2 regions of the Sporolactobacillus sp. PKPK-6 genome follow, and region 2 is predicted to be linked to the other one. Evidence: riboswitches for the same ligand, from Rfam matches in the RefSeq annotation. Region 2 holds a riboswitch; the other holds the start of a gene.
What was found. A riboswitch is a leader RNA that binds a small molecule or an ion and turns the genes downstream of it on or off. The one in region 2 is predicted to bind thiamine pyrophosphate.

Region 1: linked by a shared signal. The riboswitch ahead of AC1MBV_RS01000 (ECF transporter S component) and the one ahead of tenA (thiaminase II) in region 2 are both predicted to bind thiamine pyrophosphate.

What each region holds. Positions count from the first base shown of each region.
Region 1 is NZ_JBWXPA010000001.1:183,629-195,402, forward strand. It holds gene nth (endonuclease III) at 1-201, shown strand, start outside; gene AC1MBV_RS00965 (YpoC family protein) at 176-709, shown strand; gene AC1MBV_RS00970 (transglycosylase domain-containing protein) at 787-3,126, opposite strand; gene recU (Holliday junction resolvase RecU) at 3,209-3,811, opposite strand; gene AC1MBV_RS00980 (hypothetical protein) at 4,058-4,387, shown strand; gene AC1MBV_RS00985 (YppE family protein) at 4,488-4,874, shown strand; gene AC1MBV_RS00990 (hypothetical protein) at 4,871-5,074, opposite strand; gene AC1MBV_RS00995 (hypothetical protein) at 5,169-5,711, opposite strand; TPP riboswitch at 5,889-5,984, shown strand; gene AC1MBV_RS01000 (ECF transporter S component) at 6,092-6,688, shown strand; gene AC1MBV_RS01005 (ABC transporter ATP-binding protein) at 6,675-8,150, shown strand; gene AC1MBV_RS01010 (energy-coupling factor transporter transmembrane component T family protein) at 8,110-8,910, shown strand; gene AC1MBV_RS01015 (SDR family NAD(P)-dependent oxidoreductase) at 8,955-9,725, shown strand; gene mbcS (acyl-CoA synthetase MbcS) at 9,785-11,377, opposite strand; gene spoIIP (stage II sporulation protein P) at 11,477-11,774, opposite strand, start outside.
Region 2 is NZ_JBWXPA010000002.1:109,447-121,220, forward strand. It holds gene AC1MBV_RS11380 (hypothetical protein) at 34-168, shown strand; gene AC1MBV_RS11385 (2-isopropylmalate synthase) at 440-1,603, shown strand; gene leuB (3-isopropylmalate dehydrogenase) at 1,642-2,733, shown strand; gene leuC (3-isopropylmalate dehydratase large subunit) at 2,765-4,174, shown strand; gene leuD (3-isopropylmalate dehydratase small subunit) at 4,207-4,797, shown strand; gene thiE (thiamine phosphate synthase) at 5,005-5,661, opposite strand; gene thiD (bifunctional hydroxymethylpyrimidine kinase/phosphomethylpyrimidine kinase) at 5,654-6,466, opposite strand; gene thiM (hydroxyethylthiazole kinase) at 6,463-7,275, opposite strand; gene tenA (thiaminase II) at 7,250-7,960, opposite strand; TPP riboswitch at 8,040-8,138, opposite strand; gene AC1MBV_RS11425 (DUF896 domain-containing protein) at 8,215-8,442, opposite strand; gene AC1MBV_RS11430 (lipid II flippase Amj family protein) at 8,602-9,417, opposite strand; gene AC1MBV_RS11435 (hypothetical protein) at 9,461-9,967, opposite strand; gene AC1MBV_RS11440 (proline-specific peptidase family protein) at 10,066-10,977, opposite strand; gene AC1MBV_RS11445 (hypothetical protein) at 11,175-11,774, shown strand, end outside.

The DNA.
Region 1 (11,774 bases), on a different contig from region 2:
GTAGAAAAAACGTTAACGCGCCGCTTGCCTCGAGAAAAATGGTCGGAAACGCATCATCGGCTTATTTTTTTTGGCAGATACCACTGCAAAGCACAGCATCCTAATTGTCCTGAATGTCCATTATTAGATGTATGCCGTGAAGGAAGGAAAAGGATGAAAAGAGGAGAGGGAGACTTTGGAAAAATCACTACAGAAACTTGAAATCCCGGAGCCTTTTCGTGTATCACCTTTTTATAAGAATCAGCAGCTGATTGAGTCCGCTTTTATAGAAGAAGAGGTTACGTTTCAAATACCGTTCCTGTATGATCTTTGTTATTATGCAAATCCGCAAATTCTTCCAGTTTGGCCATGGAATAAAGAAGAAAATTACTTTCATGAGTATTGGATGAAGCAAAGAGAATCTATTCGAGAGCTGTTTCATATTCGAGAGCAGAAAAAGGCAAAAGATCCCATGCTGCTATCTATCTCTGCCTTTATTGACCAATTGTTCTGGTCAACTGGACATTCAGTTAATACATTGAACAGTCAGCAGTTGTTTCTGGGCATTCAGTTGCTGCCTTTCGCGCCATTAAACATTGAGGAGAGACTTAGCTATCTGCTTAGTCAACCGGATCGATATCTTTCGTTTGTCCAACTCGATGAATTGGAACAGGAATTTACAAAGAAGCGTTCTTCTTATTTAAGACGGCATGAATCAAATCAATCGTGATTAAGATTAAAATTTTGATAAGTCAATTAAAAAAAGTTAAAAAAAGGACCCATCGATTTTTTCGATGGATCCTTTTTTTACGGTGTTGTGCTTGGTGCTGTGCTTACTGCAGAACTTTCCGGAGCTGATGAAGCAGGCTGTTCAGAAGACGATTCCGGAGGTGCTGATGATTCAGGCATCGATGATGAACTGCTTTCACTGCTGCTTTCAGGCGGTACACTTGAACTGCTGCTCTCAGGAAGTACGGATGAACTGCTTTCACTACTGCTTGATGAATCAGGGCTGCTGGCATCTTCTGGTTTACTTTCCGCTTTATTATAGTGATTCGTAATTGTCGAATTCTTAACAGCCAGTTCTCCATTACTAAGATTGGTAACCGAATTCGGTCTAGTGAAGTCCGGAGCACCAACCATGTATTGAGTCATAATCGCCTTAAAGATACTCTTGGCATAGCCCTGTTCATTCGGTCCTAAATATGATCCGTAGTTTTTGTCGCCTATTTTGGTTTTGTCCGCGTTATAACCTGTCCATACGGCCGTAGTCAATCGTGTATTATAGCCGACAAACCAGGAATCCAAAGCACCTCTTGATCGTCCATTACCATTGATTTTAAACTGATCAGCATAGTCGCTCGGAATATTTGTTGTCCCTGTTTTACCAGCAAGGTTTGCTCCGGGAATATTGGCACTGATACCGGTGCCTTTTGTCATCGTATCTTTGAGCATGTCGGAAATCATATATGCTGTGTAATCATGCATCGCAACATGGCGCTTATGATCAAGTTGAATGACTTCACCGTCAGGTTTGACAATTTTTCGAACCGCATAAGGCTGATTGTAAATACCGTTATTTCCATATGCTGCATAAGCAGCAGACATTTGTAACGGATTAGAAGTGAAAGATCCGCCGCCAATTGAGTAGCTTTCACCCAAATCTTTAAGTACACTGTTGGTAAATCCAAGCTTTTCAGCAAATGTACGGATACTTTTTGTACCTCCAAGAGCTTGATCCACTTCCTGAAAGGTTTGCAGAGCCGGAATATTTCGAGACAGATACAGCGCTTTGCGAATGGTCATTTTCCCAAGTGTTTTTCCGTCCCAATCGTTAATTTCCTTGCCCCAACTATATTTAATATCCTTTGAGTCATTGACCTCATAGTCAGTCGGCCACTTTAAATACTCAATAGCAGGGCCGTAATCCATGATCGGTTTCGCTGTTGATCCAATATTTCTTTTTCCTTTATAGGACCAGTTTGTATATAAATATTTATAATTTCTTCCGCCGCCAAGTGCGCGAATTGCGCCAGTTTGCGTATCAATTACTGAAACACTGGCATTGAAATTGTTCTGTACATTTGGATAGTTTTGTTTGTTATTCAGTACATCTTGTGTCTGAGTTTGAATTTCAGGATCCAGCGTTGTGTAGATTTTCAGGCCGCCGGAGTTGAATTCTTGCTCAGTGATCACTTTCTTAACATCAACGAGTTCATGACGCACATAATCAAGAAATGCACCGTATTTTCTGTTGCTCACTGGAACAGTGCGGTGGCCTTTGGTCATTTGCTTCATGCTCACAGCCTTAGCTTTCGCTGCTTCATCTGCTGTAATTGCTTTATTTTGAACCATCAAATCTAAAACTAAATCGCGTCGTTCTTTAGCTTGTTCCGGATGTTTAATCGGATCGTAATAACCGGGATTTCGGGTCATTGCAGCCAGCATTGCAGCCTGTTCCAGTGTCACATTTTTAATGTTCTTGCCAAAATAGCGTTCGGAGGCTGCGGCAACGCCATAAGTAGGGCCGCTTCCTAAATAAATCTGATTTAAATACATTTCCAGTATTTGTTTTTTTGTATATTTTTTCTCCAGTTGAATGGCAAGATACATTTCCTGAATCTTACGCGTAAAGGTCTTGTTTTGAGTCAGCATCGCATTGCGAACCACCTGCTGTGTGATCGTGCTGGCGCCTTCTGATTTATATCCTTTCGTAAACTGAGCGATGCCGGCACCAAAGATTCGGATCGGATCAATTCCAATATGCTTGTAAAAACGTACGTCTTCTGTAGAAATATAAGCGTCTTGCACCGTCAAAGGAATTGAATCAATACTCGCATATGTTTTATGCTGCCCCGAGTCGACAGTAGTCGCCTTTTTCCCATTTTGATCATACATAACAGACGATATTGAATTATGCAGTGCATTTTCATTTAACTTTGGCGCATCTTTAATAACTGCGAGAACAAAGATTATTCCAGCAAGAATTAAAAATAAAAATGTGAGAAGAAGGATGATAAAAATCCGTTTTACCCAGTGCTTTTTACCGCCGCTTTTCTTTTTATTCTTCGGAGCTTTGTTATTGCTTTTTTGTTTCTCTTGTTCGGCTGCACGCCGTTTTTCCATTCGTGTATGGTATTCAACCATGATTGATCCTACCTTTCCAAAAAAACCTGTCCCATGGTTTACGTTTCATAGTATTCGATTGTTCCCATAGATTATGACCAGCTCAAAAATATACCTTTTTCACGACCCGAAGGTAATCAATTCGAGGAAGATAGTTTTGGGGAATCAGGTGACCATGATCCTGAAATAACAGTTTTGGAATTGACTTTCTGCCGCCGATTAAGGAGGCATCCCAATAGGCTGCCAGAAAATCGGCATCGAGCAGGAATGTCTCTGAACTCTGCGTAAATTTAACGATAATAAAACCGATTCCTCCATGGCGCTTAATTCGTTTCATATGCTCAACTTGATGGGCATGAAAATTCTTTAAAGGAATGTAGTGGGCGTGTGTGGTTTCCTTAGCTTCAAAATCTATGTATTTTCCTCTATATATACCATTGTAGTCAGTGGTCGATGCTCGGCGAAAATAGGCTTCGGTAATCTTCGCAGCGCTTCGTTTTGGATAGTCCACATGAACAATTTGAATCGGCGTTGGTTTTTTGTAAATCACTGCCTGGTCGGTCTCGATATAATAGCGGTTCGTAACATTCAGATCTTCTTCCAAAGTCATGCCGCGATGTCCATAAGCGACTTCGGAATCCGTCTTTTTATCAAATGATCGTTCTTGGCCTCTATAAGGTTGTCCATTCGGATAAAAGACGGTCATGAGCTGGAAACGCTCCCTTCTGGTATTTTCGTAGATTAGCTGGTTTATGACAGTTAAGTTCTTAGAACAGTATACCAAAGTCCGCATGAAAGAGGTTAGTTTTCTCGTTTTTTACGCGAGTCTGCACAACAAAACGCACTATTTCACTAGTTTTGCAGGATTGGTTCTAGTTTTGTCGATCATGCAGGGAATCTGAATGACACAGGGAAATCCTTCTCATGACACTCATTGAGAGAAGGAATCCTTATGGACGAACAGAAGGGAATTTCAATTAAGAAAATGGACTTTACAGTTGATTATTTAACGATGCAGCTCGATCAGATTGAAAACAAGATCATCCGCAAAAATGAAGCGATCATTGGTGGACATCTCGATTTTTGCAGAGAAAAACTCGCAAAATCTGAGAAGAAAATACGCAAAGTCGATCAATTATTAACTAAGGCTGCCAGAGGCACAGGTATCTATTACTCGCTCCAACTGGAAAATGTTCTATTTGGGACATCGACGGAGAAGAAGCCGTCAGCTAAAGAAAGCAGCAAGCCGTGGCAACCGCAAACAAAACGATTGCTGGGTTAATACCTTTCTGCCACAACATGCATCATGAGCAGTGGCGAGAGCATCTCCGTTCAATCATGGTACACTGGTGGTAGAAATGAATTAATGGAGTGAGTGAACTTTGCACGAACGAGCAGAAAAAAAATTAATAGATACAACAAGTCAATTACAGGTATTAAATCAAAATGCCTATCGACAATTTTCAGAACGAACACAAACTGAGCGTTATCAGCCGGATTTTTATGGTGAAGTAAAACCATTTGCAGATATAATGCAGCACGTGCTTGATGCTTGGCGGCCGCTAGCCGATACATGGGTGAGAACTGCCAAGCCAAGGTATGTGTTTCCAATCCAGATTAAGGATACCTATGATAATCTCTCTATTATTTGTGTCACTGCTTTTCAAAAGGACACGAGAAGAAGAAGATTTTATGAAACGATTAAATCAATTGACTATGTGCTCACCAATATATTGGATCAGTTGGATCAGGAACGATCGGAGCATTAACTTGCCATCCGAATAAATGAAACAAGAACGTAGAGAAAATAGGGGATGCCTAAAAATAAAATGGCACGGTACATGACCTTTGTAATCCAATCAAGACATTCTTCAGCAGAAAACTGATCGACTTTCTTAGAAAGTTGTTGCATCCGATCTGAGAATTGTGTTTGCTTTTTTAGGAATGATGCTGTGCTTGTTTTTTCCACTGCCGGTTCCCCCTAATCAATTGCTTTTGATAGACTATATGGCTTGTCCGGTCAAATTATTCCTTGAATCGGAGATCGGCAAAAAATAGTTGAATTAATGGGATGAAAGCCATTGCTCTAATTCAGAAACTGTCATTCCGGAGAATTGTTTAAATCCTTCATCCAGTGCGATGATTTTCCCGGAGACAATCGGATAAACAGCACAGAAACCACCGCTCAAAATGAAACGCTGTGAATTGTGAAAACGTTTGAGAAATAAAACGTAATCTCCGTCTGCAAGCGCTCCTGTATATTGCTCATTGATCGGATCGTGCGGGCCAGGCAGGGGATCAATGCCAGTGGTCAGCAGCAAAGCTGGTGAAGGTGCCTGACCTTTTAATACATCATGGATTTGGAGTGTTTGTTCTGCATTGATAAAGCGTGCACCAGAAGACAATCGACGACCGGTGTCCCATTTTCTCACGTTTTGATCCAGATGCGTGAAAATAATCAGATCTGATTCCTGCTTCATTAATGTGCTACTCGTAAAAGGTTCAGCTTTTATGAGCTGGTTGATATTGGCGGCATGGGTTGCCACTGGGTGAAGAAAAAAGAGCAGCAGAACAATAATCAGAGTTGTTAAATGTTGATGTGTCATCCGAAGCATGTGCAGAACTCCAATACTTTTACTTTTTTCTTAGCTTGACAAGGTAAATCGAATTCTATTCATTTCGGGATAATGCTTTTGACTATCCAAATGAAATCAGCAGCCTTATTTCTTGATGAATACTTAAGGATGTAGTATTGTTAATTTGCAAATTAAATAATTGAATAGTTCGTCCACTAGGGGTGCTTTTGCTGAGAGGGATTCGTCCTGACCCTTGGACCTGATCTGGGTAATACCAGCGTAGGAAAGTGGTTCATGATGAATTTAGATCCGCTTTCACTATCGATGAAAGCGGTTTTTTGCGTTTTCATCGACCTTTTCTTTAGGGAATGGATGAACCAAAAAAATGATTAATGAGGGGGAAACGTACCATGAGTAAGGGAAAAAACACTAATTTAAGGCTTAATTTATCTGACATTCTTGTAACCATTGTTATCGCATTAGTTTTCGGTTTGGTTTTTCGACTGCTGGGACCGGTTTATGACTTGGTAAAACCATTCGGTTTGCACTTAGACGCACTGCTTTACGGTATTTGGTTTATCGCCGCGCCATTTGCAGCGCTGCTCATTCGCAAGCCTGGTGTTGCATTTCTTGCTGAAACAGCAGCAGCACTTGCTGAAATGCTTTTTGCCGGGAGCGGAGGTGTCATCAATCTTTATTATGGTTTACTCCAAGGTGCATTTTCAGAAGCGGTTTTTGCTGCTTGGCGTTATAAGAAATTCTCGCTTGGCATCGCTTCTTTATCCGCATTTGCAGCGCTGATCGCGTCAATCATCTTGGATGCAGGTTATGCCTATCTTCCACTTCTTGCAGGATGGAACTTAATTCTGTACTTGGTATTTCGTGTCATTGGATCCGTACTTTTTTCCGGATTATTTCCATACGCATTGGTGAAAGGTCTGGAAAAAACTGGTGTTACTCAATCGCTTCGGCCGGTGACCAAGGAAGATTACAATGTCCTTAAATGATCGGGAAAGCTGGGGCGTCACAAATCTTCGTCTCGCATTTCCGAAAAAGAAATCGATGCTTTTTAAAGACCTTTCCTTGGATTATCAAAAAGGTGAAAAGATTCTATTGCTTGGTCCTTCCGGTTGCGGAAAATCAACACTCTTGCAGGTGCTTTCTGGTCTTGTTCCTGACAGTGTTGAATTGCCCATGCGTGCTGACCGGCATGCAGTACCGGATAATTGGGGATTTATCTTTCAAGATCCGGATACGCAATTTTGCATGCCTTATGTCGATGAAGAAATTGCATTTGTACTTGAAAATCGAAGCATTTCACGTAACCGGATGTCTCAATTAATCCATCACTATTTGGATATGGTCGATCTTAAATTAGAGAACAGCCATCAATTGATTCGAACGCTTTCGGGCGGTATGAAACAGCGTCTAGCAATTGCCAGTGTGCTGGCACTTGAACCTGATGTACTCTTTCTAGATGAGCCTACTGCTCTGCTCGATCCGAGGGGTACGGTGCAGCTTTGGCAAACGGTTCGGCGTATTGGAAACGACCGCACATTAATTATAGTCGAGCATAAAATCGATCATGTACTTGATTTTATTGATCGTGTTGTCTTGTTCAATCACAAAGGTGAAATTTTTGCGGATGGTCCGAAAGTAACAACTTTGGCACGCTATCGTGAAAAGCTCGATGATTTCGGTATTTGGCATCCAGGCGTTTGGAAGGGATATGAAGAGAAACAACTCGACAAGAGTGACGACACATTTGGAGAGCTTATTCTTGAGTTGAATCATTTTGAGGTTCTGCATCAGAAGCGTGTGAAACTCTTTATTGAAGAGCTCATGATCCATCGAGGCGAATGGATCGCAATCATTGGTGAAAACGGCGCAGGCAAGAGTACCATGATTGAAGGAATAATGGGACTTCTGCATACTAAAGGAAAACTGAGTTGGACATTTCCGCATCCCGAAGATCATGTACAGTTTGTTTTTCAAAATCCTGAGTATCAGTTTGTTACGGATAGTGTCGAGGATGAGCTCGCTTTTAGTCTCCGTATTAAAAAAATGAATGAGGATGAAATCGCGCGAAGAGTGGATCAGTCTCTGGAACGCTATGCACTTAAAGAACAGCGGTTGCAGCATCCGTTTCAACTTTCTATCGGTCAAAAACGAAGGCTCAGTGTCGCCTCCGCGATGATTAATCATCCGGACGTTCTGATTTTGGACGAACCGACGTTTGGTCAAGACGCGCGAAATACATTTGCACTACTGGACCTGTTTCAACAATTGAGGCAGGAGGGGACAACGATCATCATGGTGACCCATGAAATGGAGATTGTCAGCCGTTTTGCGACACGTACGCTCACTATTGACCAAGGAAGGCTGGTTAAAGATACGCTAAATGAAAGCAGCAAGGAGGAGAAACGTTTTGGATACGGTTTTGACGAACACGAACACGTTATTTTTTAAAATCAATCCCAGTCTGAAGTTTATTCTCATTTCTTCGCTGTTCATTGTGTATCTGTTTGTTCAAAATTTAAATACGATGATTTGGGCATCCCTGTTCTTTTTAATTCTCTATTATTTTGTCAGTGGGCTTTCAGGAAAATGGTCGTTTTGGTTTGTACTGATTACATTAATTGTTTCGCTTTTCAGTGCGTCGGCAATGATTTTATTTGGCAAAGGAAGCCACATTATCTATCATCAATCACTTATTCTGATCACACAGGAAAGCTTGGCTCGAGGGGTACTGCTTGGTCTCAGAACGTTCACGTTCAGTTTAATTGGAATGATTTTCGCAACAACAACACTTCTGGTTCCTTTTTTCTACTCACTAATGCAGCAATTGAAAGTCCCTGTACGCTATGCCTACGGATGCTTAGCTGCATTTCGAATGATTCCGATTATGGCAGAAGAATTCATGCATATTCGTCAGGCGATGCGTGTTCGAGGTATGACGCGTCAAAAAGGGGTCAAGGCATTTTGTGAGCGAATGACCCGTTATACGATCACAATGCTTGCTCAATCCATTCGCCGTGCTCAGCGGACTGCTATTGCCATGGAAGCTAAACGATTTTCAATGACAGAGAAGCGAACGTATTTTTATGAAATCGGATGGAGCAGAAATGATGTTTATTTTGTTATCATCCTGTTACTTACCGTTGCTTTGGGATTTGTTTTTTCATCTTATTTTCCGCTTACTCCGTATACGAATGTGCTTGATCAATAGGGAATCAAAGCGCATCATAAAGGTTAGATTGGAGTGAGGTGCTAATGAATAAAACTGCCTTAGTGACCGGTGCGTCGAGTGGAATTGGATACGCCTTGGCCGAACGGTTAGCAGCTGACCATTATGATTTAATTCTTATCGCGCGAAGCAAAGAGAAGCTGGATGCAATGAAAGCAGCCTGGCCCGATCTTTCAGTTAAAGTAATCACGAAAGATTTAAGTAAACAAGGTGCTGCAAAAGAGGTGTACGATGAGGTAAAACGGGCCGGTTTAGTCGTTGATCTGCTCATCAACAATGCTGGTTTTGGTCTCGTCGGTGCTTTTCAATCGTTGCCGATTGAACAACAAAGCAACATGATTCAATTGAATTGCACAGCACTGACTGAACTGACGTCCTATTTTCTGCCTGATCTTCGAAGTAGATCAGGTAAAATCATGAACGTGGCAAGTACTGCTGCTTATCAGCCAGGTCCGTTTATGGCCGTTTACTTTGCGAGTAAGGCCTATGTTCTGTCATTTTCTGAAGCGCTCTCTGAAGAACTGAACGGAAGCGGAGTTACAGTTACTGCGCTTTGCCCGGGTCCGACGCATACACAGTTCGGAGCGGTAGCCCATGCTGAGAACATCAAAATGTTCAGTCGCACGATGAATGTCTCTGATGTCGCATCAGCCGCCTATCGAGCACTGATGAAAGGGAAACGAGTGATCATCACCGGTCGCCTTAATTATGCCGGTGCACTTGCTGCAAAGCTGCTTCCGAGAGCCTGGGGAGCAAAAACCGTACGAATGGTCACCGGATCGAAAAAAACTAAATAAGAAAACCCCCGAAAGGATCAGGAATCTCTGACCTTTCGGGGGTTTTACTATCTGTAGGGTTAATTATTTTGTTTTTCAGCTGCACGACGTACTTCAAGATCACGAAGGGTCGAGCGCATGATTTTACCAGAAACAGTCTTAGGCAATTCGGATACAAATTCGATTGCTCTTGGATATTTGTATGGCGCAGTCAGCTTTTTCACGAACTTTTGCAGCTGTGGAATCAATGTCTGATCTTCAGCGTAACCGTCTTTCAAAACAACAAAGGCTTTAACAATGTTGCCTCGAATCGTATCTGGGCTTGCGACAACCGCACAGTCTTTAACAGATTCGTGTTTTAATAAAGCATCTTCAACCTCGGCAGGTCCAATCGTATATCCGGAGCTGATGATTACATCATCCCGCCTGCCTTGGAACCAGAAGTAATTATCTTTATCACGTGATGCTCGATCCCCAGTCAGAAAATAGTCTCCAATGACTGCTGCTTGATAGCGGTCAGGCTGTTGATAGTAGGTTTTAAAGAGGGCAGGGAAGTCACGGCGAACCGCGATGTTGCCGACAACGCCTGCTGGCACTTGATTACCTTCTTCATCAATAATAGTAATAAATTCTTCGAGAATCGGCTGACCCATAGATCCGATTCGCACTTCTTTGCCTACTAGAGTACCAATAAGTAACGTGCTCTCTGTTTGACCATAGCCGTCTTTCAGCTGAATATCAAAGGTTTCCTTGAAGATATCAATAACTCCTCGATTCAATGCCTCGCCTGCAGAGCATGCTGTATGAAGCTGCGATAGATCATAGTCAGCCAAATGATCCACTTTTGACATTAGACGATACTCGGTAGGCGTGCAGCAAAGCACATTGACTTTATAATCCTGAAGCAGCTTCAGTTGCTTTTCCGGATGGAAGCGGCCGAAATAGACCAAACCAGTGACACCTTTTCCAAGTATCGAAAGAAAAGGTGTCCAAATCCATTTTTGCCATCCTGGGCCTGCAGTTGCCCATACGGTATCGCCATCCTTGATGTTGAGCCAGCGCTTCGGCGCAATTCTTAGATGTGCATAAGCCCACGCATGTGTATGAACAACACCTTTTGGTGTGCCTGATGTCCCAGAGGTATAGGTAAGAAATGCCATATCATCTTTATCCGTATCAACCGTTACATATGAATCAGGTACTTCGTCCATCAGACTGTCCATTGAGAGCCATCCGTCTGTTTCACCGGCAACAGAAATTTTATACTTCAGAGAAGGCATTGTTTCCTGAATATTATCTACTTGCTCTGTGAAGTCTTTATACGTAATGATCGCCTTTGCCTCGCCTTGATTAATCCGGAAGCTAATATCCCCGGAGCGCAACATTTCGGAACCAGGGATGACAGCAATTCCAGCTCTAAGAGCACCTAAATAAATGACATAGGCATCAATAATTCTCGGCACAATAGTCATGACTTTGTCGCCTTTTTTAATCCCTAATTTGTTCAGTGCATTTGCAAAACGTTTGCCTTTTTGAATCAGTTCATGATAGGTGACTGATCGTTTTTCGCCGGTTTCGCTTTCCCAAAGCAGCGCAATTCGGTCGGAATCAAACCGGTCAATCTCACTGATTAAATTATATTTCTGCGGTGCAATAAGATCTGTCAATTCCATATGCGATCACTCAACTCTCTGAATTTTATCTCTTGAGAGAACTCAAGATCAATTTTATACCTTAATATTAATACCAGGTGCTAAATATTACAACTATTTTCATTGATTCTTTTTTATAATTTGAGCAAGTGCTTCGCCGAAAGCTTTTGAACTGCGTGTGATTTCCTGCAAATTATTATCAACACCGCCGATTTCCACAAGAATTGCGTTCTTGGACAGATCCTGATTGTAAACGCCATTTCCGGTTAATTTTGTTTTTCCGACAATGCCCCTGACCAGATCCGGATAATTCTTGTCCAGTTCATTCTTAATTTTTTTCGCCAAATAAAGATTAGCCGAGTAGTTTGGATTTGCTTCGCCGATAATGATACTTATTCGTGCATAGGATGTATCTTTT
Region 2 (11,774 bases):
TTTTTACGACAACTTAAACGAATGAGTAAAGCAATGAAAAGGAAAAAGCGATCAGATGAGAAGCTTGCAGAGAGCCGGAGTATGGTGGAATCCGGCAGCCTCGCTGATTGCGTACTCGCCTTTGAGCGCCGATTTGAAATGCATCTTAGTAGAATCGGCCAAGTGTGACCGCACTTGTTATCAAAACAGACATTCCGAATCATCGGATTGCCGTTGAGTCGATATTCATGAGAATATCGAAAAGCCGGGTGGTACCGTGAAATGAGTCCATACAAGTCCTTTCACCCCTGCATCTGATCGTTTTTTGCGATTAGTGCGTGGAGTGAAGGGACTTTTTTATTTATTTCGATGCGCCGAGAATTCAGCATTTTCGGATTCTCTGACTATAAAAAAATGCGCAAAACCAAAACAGAAACAATTCAAGGAAAGGAGAACGAAAATGGAAAAGGTTGAAATTTACGACACAACACTCCGTGACGGAGAGCAATCCCCAGGCTGCAGCCTGAATGAACATGAAAAAGTGCAGGTGGCTCAGCAATTGGAACGCCTGAATGTGGATGTCATTGAAGCCGGGTTTCCCGCAGCATCGCCTGATGACTTCAAAGCAGTTCATAACATCTCGAATATCGTTAAAAACAGTACTGTTACCGGTCTTGCCCGATCAAAAAAGGCTGATATTGATGCGGCATGGGAAGCCCTGAAACAGACCGCAAATCCACGCATTCACGTGTTTATAGCAACATCACCGGTACACATGACCTATAAACTGCGCATGAAGCCTGAAGAAGTTATGGAAACGGCAGCCGCATCGGTCAGATATGCACGCCAATACTTTCCACAGGTTGAGTTTTCTTGTGAGGATGCCACCCGCAGTGATTATGCCTTTATGTCACGAGTCGTCCAAGCGGCAATTGAGGCAGGTGCTTCAATTATTAATCTACCGGATACGGTGGGCTACTGCTCTCCTCAGGAATACGCAACAATGTTTCAATATGTTAAAAAGCATGTGCCGAACATCGATGAAGTTCGTCTTTCCTGCCATTGCCATAATGACTTAGGTATGGCCACAGCAAATACGCTTGCCTCTGTTAACGCAGGCGTGCGACAAATTGAATGCACCGTCAATGGTGTCGGTGAACGCGCCGGTAATGTTGCACTTGAAGAAATCGGTGTCGCGCTTCATGTTCGCCAAGACTTTTACAAAGTGAAGACCCAACTGAAACTTGATGAAATTGCAAAAACGAGCAGAATGGTCAGTCAATTAATGAATAGCCCTGTATCAGCCACCAAAGCAGTTGTCGGTGCCAATGCCTTTGCTCATGAAGCTGGGATCCATCAAGACGGCGTATTAAAGAATCCCAAAACCTACGAAATCATTTCACCGTCCCTGATCGGCCTTGATTCCGGAACGCTCGTGCTCGGCAAACATTCCGGACGCCACGCTTTCAGAAACAAGGCGATCGAAATGGGTGTTCATTTAACAGATCAGCAGATTGATCAATCTTTTCGAGAGTTTAAAAACCTCGCAGATCAAAAAAAACAACTCACAGATCATGACTTTCGATCACTTTTTTCCAAATATGAGAAAACGATGGCGCGTTAATACAGCCAACAATTTCAAGATAGAGAGAGTTGATTCAAATGACAAAAACTATTACTGTTCTGCCCGGTGACGGCATTGGTCCGGAAGTTACTGGATCTGCAGTACGCGTCCTTCGTTCCGTCTTGGACAAGAGCAGGAATAAGATCCGATTCGTGGAAAAGAAAATAGGCGGAGCTGCCATTGATGCTTATGGAACACCGCTTCCTCAAGACACTATTGATCAATGCAAGCAGTGTGATGCGATCCTGTTGGGGGCCGTCGGAGGACCAAAATGGAATCAGCAGTCTATGAAGTTGAGACCGGAGCAAGGCCTGCTTGGCATCCGGAAAACAATGGGCTTATTTGCCAATCTTCGTCCGGTAAAGGCCTTTCAGGCATTGATTCATTCCTCACCGATCAAACGTTCATTCGTTGAAAATGTCGATTTAGTCATCGTACGCGAATTAACCGGCGGTCTCTATTTCGGTCGTCCAAGCGAACGTCGAGGGACAAATAAAGAACAAGTTGTTGATACACTCGCCTACAGCCAATTCGAGATTGAGAGGGTTGTCGAAAAGGCTTTTCAATTGGCGATGAAAAGACGTAAAAAGCTAACTTCGATTGATAAAGCAAATGTATTGGAATCCAGCCGAATGTGGCGTGAAGTCGTAAATGAAACGGCAAAATGCTACCCGGAAGTAGAAGTCTATCATCAGCTCGTTGATTCAATGGCGATGCAGCTGATCACCAATCCGGCCCAATTTGATGTACTCGTCACCGAGAATATGTTCGGCGATATATTAAGCGACGAAGCATCCGTGATTACCGGCTCCTTAGGCATGATGCCTTCTGCCAGTCTCAGATCCGATAAAGTCGGTTTGTACGAACCGGCTCATGGATCAGCACCGGATATTGCCGGACAAGGAAAAGCGAATCCACTGGCAACCATTTTGTCGGCAGCCTTACTCCTTCGCTATTCGTTAGACATGGAGCAAGAAGCAGCGCGAATTGAGGAGGCTGTTCGTGATGTTCTGAACCAGGGCTACCGTACGTGTGATCTGCAGACAGGGCAACAGGATGAGAAAGTGTTAAATACAGAGGAAATGACTGATCGAGTGATTAACGAGATAAATAAGGCAACGATTGCTTAATAAACCAACATTTTACGAGGAGGAACAACATATGCAGCCCCGCAATATTATTGAAAAAATATGGGATCAGCATCTGATTCATAAAGAAGCCGGAAAACCGGATTTACTTTATATCGATCTTCATCTTGTTCACGAGGTCACGTCTCCGCAAGCGTTTGAAGGTCTTCGTATGAATCATCGAACCGTTAGACGCCCGGATCGAACATTTGCAACCGTCGATCATAATGTCCCGACATCAGAAAACAGAGAAACAAAAGATTCAGTTTCAAAGATTCAAATTGAAACGCTGCAAAAAAACTGCAAGGAATTTGGGGTTGAACTGGCTGATATATACAGTCCTTATCAAGGCATTGTTCATGTCATCGGTCCGCAACTCGGTCTGACGCAGCCTGGGAAAACCATTGTCTGCGGAGACAGCCATACCTCAACTCATGGCGCATTCGGTGCCATCGCCTTTGGGATCGGCACGAGTGAAGTGGAGCATGTTCTTGCGACTCAGACCTTATGGCAGAAACGTCCGAAAACGATGCAGATCAAGGTCAATGGTAAATTGGGAATCGGTGTAGGTGCCAAAGATTTGATTCTCGCGATTATTGCTAAATACGGTATTTCAGTGGGAACCGGACATATCGTCGAATATACGGGAGAAGCAATTCGGGATCTGTCAATGGAGGAACGTATGACCGTTTGCAATATGTCTATTGAAGCAGGCGCAAAAGCTGGTTTAATCAGTCCCGACCAGACCACGATTGACTATTTACGTGGCAGACGTTTCTCACCAAAAGGAGCCAAGTTTGATAAAGCTGCTCAGAAATGGCTGGCGCTCGCAAGCGATGACGATGCAGCCTACGATCGTACCATTGAAATCAATGCTGCTGAAATCGAGCCTCAAGTCACATGGGGAACCAACCCCTCAATGGGCGCTTCAGTTAATGATACGGTTCCGGATCCGGAAAGCTTTGACACGGAAGACAAAAGGCAGGCGGCAAAAAAAGCGCTCGCTTATATGGATCTCAAGCCGGGAACACCAATACACGCTATTCCAATTGATGTTGTATTTATCGGCTCCTGTACCAATAGCCGGATCAGCGATCTGCGCCAGGCTGCAGAAGTCGCGCGAGGAAAGCATGTCCATGAAGGTGTACGTGCATTGATTGTACCGGGTTCCTATGCAATTAAAAAACAGGCTGAATCTGAAGGTTTAGATCAAATTTTTAAATCCGCCGGTTTTGAATGGCGTCAAGCCGGATGCAGCATGTGCCTGGCAATGAACGATGACATTGTACCGGCAGGAAAGCGCTGTGCATCGACATCGAATCGTAATTTTGAAGGACGTCAGGGTACCGGATCACGCACACATCTTGTAAGTCCGGCTATGGCAGCAGCAGCAGCAATCAGTGGCCATTTTGCTGATATCCGTTCGTTTGCTGTTGCCCAATAAAATAATGAAAAATAGATTTGGAGGAACTAAAAATGGAACCCTTTCAAACGTTTGAAGGACTCGTCTGTCCACTTGATCGTACGAATGTAGATACAGATCAAATTATTCCGAAACAATTTCTGAAACGTGTCGAACGAAAAGGCTTCGGCTCCTGTCTTTTCTATAATTGGCGCTTCGATGAAAATGGAAACAAAAAAACAGATTTTGTTCTCAATCAGCCAAAGTATACTCAATCATCCATTCTTGTTGCTCGTGACAATTTCGGTTGCGGTTCGTCGCGGGAACATGCGCCATGGGCACTTCAAGATTATGGATTCCGAGTGATCATCGCGCCAAGCTTCGCTGACATTTTTTATAATAACTGTCAAAAGAACGGTATTCTTGCCATTCGGCTTGGCGCTGATCTTGTGAACAAACTTATTCAACATGCGACTCAAGAAACATTCAGGCTCACAGTGGACTTGAAGCAACAGAAACTATCAGCACCGGGCTTCGATGAATCCTTTACTGTTGATCCTTATCAAAAAGAACTGTTGCTGAAGGGCTTGGACGAGATCGCAATCACCATGACCTATGAAAATGAGATCACTGCTTACGAAAAAGAACAAGAAGTCGCTCAATAATGAGATAATAATCTTCCACCTCCTAATTAGGAGGTTTTTTTAATTTAAGTCTGCCACTCAACACGGGCTCTCTACATGCATCAACTCATGCTCATTCTTGAATTCGTGGATAGAGTCCTTGGTTTCTCCTAGCGTCACACAGTAATAATAAAAGCAGAACATTCTTCTAAAACGAATGCTCTGCTCAAATTGACACTTCAATTAGAATCAAAACACATTCAATTCCGATAAAAAGCGGTCCACTGCTTTAGCAGGATCGGCACTTTTTGAGATGGCTGATATCACGGCGACTCCTGCTGCACCTGCTGAAAGAATGGTGGGCACATCATCTGGTGTTACACCCCCGATTGCAACCATAGGCAACGGGTAGCCTCCTTTTGTGAGCTCTTTGAACAGTTCACTGCCTACAGGCGACTCCGCGTCGGCTTTTGATTGTGTCGGCTTATAAGGACCGATACCAATATAATCAGCACCGTCGGCGCGTGCACGCTCAGCCTCCTCAAAAGAATGGGCAGAAACACCCAGCCACATATCTGCTCCAATTCTGTCCCGGACTGATTGTGCACCCTCGTCCTTTTGCCCAACATGCACGCCATCGGCTTCAAGCTCCAAGGCCAGTTCCACGTCGTCATCAATAAAAAAAGGAACATGATAATGATCACAGAGCTGACGCGCATCATGAGCAAACGCTATCCGTTTCATTCCTTTCAATGAATGAGGTCCTTTTTCTCGCCATTGATAGCAGCTGATTCCGGATTTCAGTGCTATTTCCAGCGTCGTCAATGGATCATAAAGACCCACATCCTGCGATCCCATGACAAAATATAGCTTTAGTGCTTGATTTAAATGTGAATCATCACTCATTTTTGCCACCGTCCTCCCGTAATGACCAATGCGCAACCGGCCCATGACCATGGCCGATTTCGGGTGCTTGAGCAATTGCACGTGTCAGAAGCTGTTTTGCAGTGCGGATGCTTGCCTCTAAACTATTGCCTTTAGCCAATTCTGCCGTAATTAAAGAGGATAGCGTGCAACCGGTGCCATGGGTATGCGGTGTATGAATGCGCTTTGCTTCAAGCCAAATCGTCTGATCCTTTGTTACAAGACAATCACGTGCCGTATCCGGATTTGCCTCGTCATGGCCGCCTTTCAGCAGCACCGCTTTTGCTCCGCGTTTGATGATTTGTTTTGCTGCATGTTCACGGTCTAAATTCGAATGAATCGTCAGCTCGGACAAGACTTCAGCTTCCGGAGTATTCGGTGTAATTAAATCTGCAAGCGGCAGCAATTTTTGGCTGAGTGTTTCAATGGCTTCAGGAGCGACAAGATAGGCTCCGCCCTTTGCGACCATGACTGGATCAACAACAAGAGGATGCCAGCCATAACGGCAAATCCCCTCTGCAACAATCTCAATCCGTTCTGCATCGACAAGCATGCCTGTTTTAACAGCAGATATGCTAAAATCATCGGCTAATGATTCCATTTGCTGAGCAATTGCTTCAACAGGCAAGGGGTAGACCCCCTGAACACCCTTAGTATTTTGCGCCGTGACCGCCACCACCACCGACATGCCAAACACGTTCCGTTCTTCAAATGTTTTTAAGTCAGCCTGAATGCCTGCTCCTCCACCACTGTCTGTTCCGGCAATTGTTACTACCTGCGGTCTCATGAATGCATCACTTCTTCAAAAGCGGCATAGTGAAGAATTTTATCTTCGTTTAACAAATACAGTTCATCCATTAATTGCTGACGGAACGAGCCGGGGCCGACACATTTTTCACCGGCGAGTTGACCCGCAATTGCGTAGTTAATTGAGGCGGCAACCGATGCCTCTAGATAATCTGACGAAACGGCAGCATAGGCAGCTTGAATAACACCATTTAAACAGCCTGAACCGGTCATATAGGGAAACAGCGGATGACCGTTTTGTATACAATACGTCTGTTGCCCATCTGTGATTGTATCTACAGCTCCAGATACCGCTACAACGGTGGACCATTTGCTTGCAACGCGTTCTGCTATCGCCAATAGATCACCATCCCCTTCACCGGCATCGACCCCTTTTGCTCCCCACTTTTCACCGGCAAGTGCGGCGATTTCTCCAGCATTACCGCGGATAATTGCAATGTCCAGCTCAGTTAGCAGCTTTTGTACCGTTTGAAGTCTAAAATCAGTTGCACCGGCTCCAACCGGATCAAGAACGACAGGAACACCCGCCTGATTTGCGGCATGTCCGGAAAGAAGCATACTCTTAATGGAGTACGGAGTGAGGTTCCCTATATTCAGTTCGAGAGCTCCGCTGATTGATGCAATCGATTCTACTTCTTCATGGGCTTCGGCCATGATCGGCGATGCACCAACGGCAAGGGCACCGTTTGCTGAATCATTAATAGCCACACGGTTGGTAATAACATGTAATAAAGGTTTTTGTTCTCTTACTTTCTGCATCAAATCAATGAATCGCTGAATTGAGATCATTGGCACGTTCCTCCCCTTCTTGTTTCAACCAATCATTTAACGATGCACCCATTTCCCAGAATTTAAGTTCATAGTAGCTGCTTTGCATGAAAATATGAATCATATCATGACGTTCGGACTCCGTTGCATTCTTACTTACCTCATCCCATAGTTCCCGCTCAATGCCTACATTTTTTTCTATGTCCTCACTGCTATATTCAGCAATCCATTCTTGAAAAATCTTTGCCTGTGGTCGTGCATCTTTTAATTGCAGTCCGATTTCATAGTAGAGCCAAGGGCAAGGCATCAATGCGGCAAGCGTATACCCTAACTTTCCTTTGCTTACCACATGATAGAGATGGCTGATATAGGCGTAAGCATCTGGAGCAGGCTGAAACGCCCTCCATTCCTGGTCACTGATTCCAAGTTTCTGAAATACACTTTGATGAAGCTGCAGTTCTCCTTCAGCCAAACCCAGTCCGATTTTAAGCAGCTTTGCAACACTTTGTGCATCATCCGTCTGTGCTGCTGCCCTACCGTGAAGCTTGGCAAACTCGCGCACATAGTACGCATCTTGTTTGATGTAAAAGCGAAATTGATCAGAAGCTAACGTTCCATTCTTAATCCCCTGCACAAACGGATGATTGAAACTCCTATTCCATAAATCATCGCTAAACTTTCTTGCAGCATTTGAGATACCCTCCATACCATCACACTCCTTAATAAAGACAAAATTAAAACCGCTTTCGTAATGAAAGCGGTTGATCACCCTGAGTGAAAAGCTGGATTTCGATCAGCCACTTCCCTACGCCGGCATCACCCGGATCAGGTTCAAAGGGTCTTGACGAAGTCAATCTCAGCTTAACGCTCCCCTAGTGGATCACTTATTTAATTGATTTTATCATAGCATAAGCGCTTACATCATTCAAAGAATAACGTCCGAAAATTAAACACGGGTGCTTACTCTTGATCAAATGATTCACGCAACGCTCTCGCTTTTTTCGGTGTGATGTCCTTTCCTTTTGGATCAACCACCTTAATTTGAGAAAGTTGCTTTTTAAACCGTTGACGAAAATTTTTCAAATACTGTTGCCGAAGCTCCGTCTGTCGTTTTTTTTCTTGTATGGTTAACGGCCTCTCTCTTGAGAGACGCGCCAGTTGATTAATTTCGTCGATCAATGCACTCATTTTTCCGTGAGCCACTCCTTTTTAAATCTCTTGTAGCATTATCGCATACCTGTCGACACGATTTCAAACCATTTATTATTAAATCTTAGACACTACTTTTTAATGATTTTGATCATCTGCACTTTTCTATCTATTTTTACCTGTTTGTTTCGAATTCAGTTACATTAACCTCGCAAACCAGGCGACATAGTATGCGGCCGGAATAAAGATTGCCTGAGCTGCCAAGGTTCCAATCAATTTTGAACTGATCATCGTCAATGAATAGCTTTTTAAATAGATGTATCTGCTCTCTTTCTTAGCAACGCGATCAGCCAGTACAGAAGCTTTAGGATCAATAAACAAGGTGAGCAAAATGGTTGCAATGCCGTTAATTATTCCTGAAGACAGAACTGCTGCCTGCCCGTAATCTTTAGGAACGAGTAATGACGCATATAAAGAGGCAAGAATACCTACCGAATAGACAGCTGTGATCACAACATTAATGACAAAAAGTCGTTTCGGGATTGTTTGATAAGTGATCCCTTTTAAATCTTTAAAATGAGGCAGACGTACATAACTAATGAGTCTCTTCATGCCTTTGACATTGCTCCACTTCGCAAACAATGAGACGATCGATCCTCTTTCATTTGCCAACTGAATAATTGCTCGGGAAAAGACACCGATAAATGTCGGAAACAGAACAATCCCTAATATGACACCAATAGAGACAACAATGAGGAGAATACGATATTGTTCCTCGATAAACATCAGCTTTGTTGCAGCCGGCGCATCAGCAATTAGCTTTGCCGTGAGCGGTTGTTGAAACATAGTTGAAAACCGGGAAATCAGAACGATCGTGCTGAAGAGTGAAATGGCAGTCGCCATCAGTTTAACTCGTACGCCAGAAATTCGTATCGAGTAAGCAAGCGTTTCGATCATTGTAACCACAAGTAAAAGCAGTGCGATAATCATCAGTCTGCCGGTGATAAGAGACATACAGGTCGCTCCTTAAGAAACACAAAATTATGCATTAATCATGTCACTGGTTCAACCATTTGACAACTTGTTTATTGATTTTTTTTTGTAATGCTTGGGCGGCCGCCTGTCGGTTGTTGACATTCAGCACTTGATCCGCGTACTCTTTTGGAAACATTTCCTTAATTGAGTCTGTATATTTGCTGCCGTCTTCAGCCTCTTTATAACCAACAGCTTTATAACCGCCCTCTACTTTTTTTAATTTGAGTCGTACAGGAACTGAGCCGCCGCTTACACTTTCAGTCTTTGTATCTCGATTGAATCCCTCATAAAGATAGTAGAGGTAAACGTCGATGATTCCGCTATCTTTTTTTCTCGCTCCGTATAGTTTATGTGCTTCAAATTGCTGCTCGGTTTTTTCAAAAAGCGTTTTGTTATGAGCTAGGATGTAATCTGATATAACTTGATCCATCGGTTTTGTTACCTTCACAGGTTTGCCTTGATCGGAACAGCCGGTAATTAATAAACTGCTGACGAGAAAAAAAATGAACCAATTGATTTTCTTTTTCACGTTTTCTCCTCCTTTTGGAAAATAATAACATAAAAACATTGCATATGTTGCAAAAAAATTGATCCGCCCTTTTACTGGCGGATCAAAATGTTTATCTCTCAATCATGAAAATGATCGTTCTCAACATCTTTAATAAAGGTGGCGAGATGATCGAAATAAACCGGGGCGTTATCAATCATATGATGGTGTCCGCCTTCTGGTGTAGTCGCAAGTCGTGCATGCGGAATCGTTTTCGCCATGCGCCTTGCAGCTGCCAGCGGCATTGTTTCATGTTCGCCAAACGTAATTAGCGTTGGCACGGTAATGTTCTTCAATTGATCACGTACATCCCATTCCTTTAGCTTCCCGGTAACAACAAATTCATTGTCTCCCTGAAACGCGTTATAGACAGGAACCGCCATCGTTGGGGACAGATGCGAAATGGCCTTCGGCTGCTTGCGATCAACGTAGCCGTCGTTTAAAATATCCACATAACCTTGGTAACGATCATTATCATAGTCATTAGTTGCTTCACACTGTTTCATAAAAGCAACCGCGTCGGCAGGCAGCGTGTCCTCGCGGATTTTGTTGATATTGGCAACATATTCATCGATATTATCCGTCATGGAGGAAATGATGGCTCCTTTTAAGTGCTTACCGTATTTCAACGCGTACATTTGGACAAGCGCGCCACCCCAGCTCTGACCAATCAAATAGAAATGATCCAATCCCAATTTTTGCCGTACCTCTTCGACTTCATCAAGAAAATAGTCATAGGTTAAATACTTCTCAGCAATCTTAGGATTCGAGTAATCCGGTTGATCCGAATACAAGGAGCCAAGCTGATCGTACATATGAACCTGAATGCTCAACCCTTGCTCTGCAAGCTTCTCTGCAAAATTTTCATAGTACTCATGATTGCCGCCTGGTCCTCCATGCAAACAGAGTAAATGAATATCGCCGCTTCCTTGGGTATTGGTCCATAAATGGTAACCATTGTCGAGCGTTATAATTGTTGTTCCTTTTTTCATCAAATCACCTGATTTTTCCATTAATGATTTTATAATAGCATAATAGCACGAATAGACTTGATAAGCTAAAATTCCTTATTTTTCATTTCGACACGTTCTCTGGCAAACAATAATCAATTTTATTATTTTCAAGATTTGAATCCATTGTTTTTAACTTATCCATTTAGGGAATTAATTAAAGGAAAGAAGGGATAAACATGAAAAAGCTGACGTTTATTGCTGCATTCCTGCTCACAGTTTCATTGATAGCCGGTTGTACGCAAGACACTGGAGACGGAAGTGCATCAGTGCATCAATCTTCATCAAGTCAGGCAGACAGTTCTTCGTCAAAAGCAAGCAGCAGCTCTAGTGTGCAAGATAACGCGAACAGCAGCACCGCGACGAAAAATAAACCAGAAAAAAAGCAAGTATCCGAGAAAACAGGCACACTGCAAAAGACGATAATGGACGTTAAATCTCTATTAAAAGGTCAGGCCCAACCGCTCCTTCCGCAAAAATTGCCAATTGAAAATGGAAGCTATATTTCAGCTGTCGTGAAAAATCAAGCAAGTGGGTATACGGTCACATTTAAACAAACCAGCACCCCTTTAAAGGTCAATGATAAGAGACTGTCAACAGCAAAAACAATCGCAGTGATTACTAGGCACACCTATTCAAATGAGGCTCAAGCTGCCAAACAGATGACGTATCATAAATATGGAAGTTCTGATGGTCAAGCTGTTCCTCTCGGACATCAGATTACAGGGTATGCCGATGCGGGGGCAGGCACTGCAGGAATCTCTTGGAATGAAGGACGA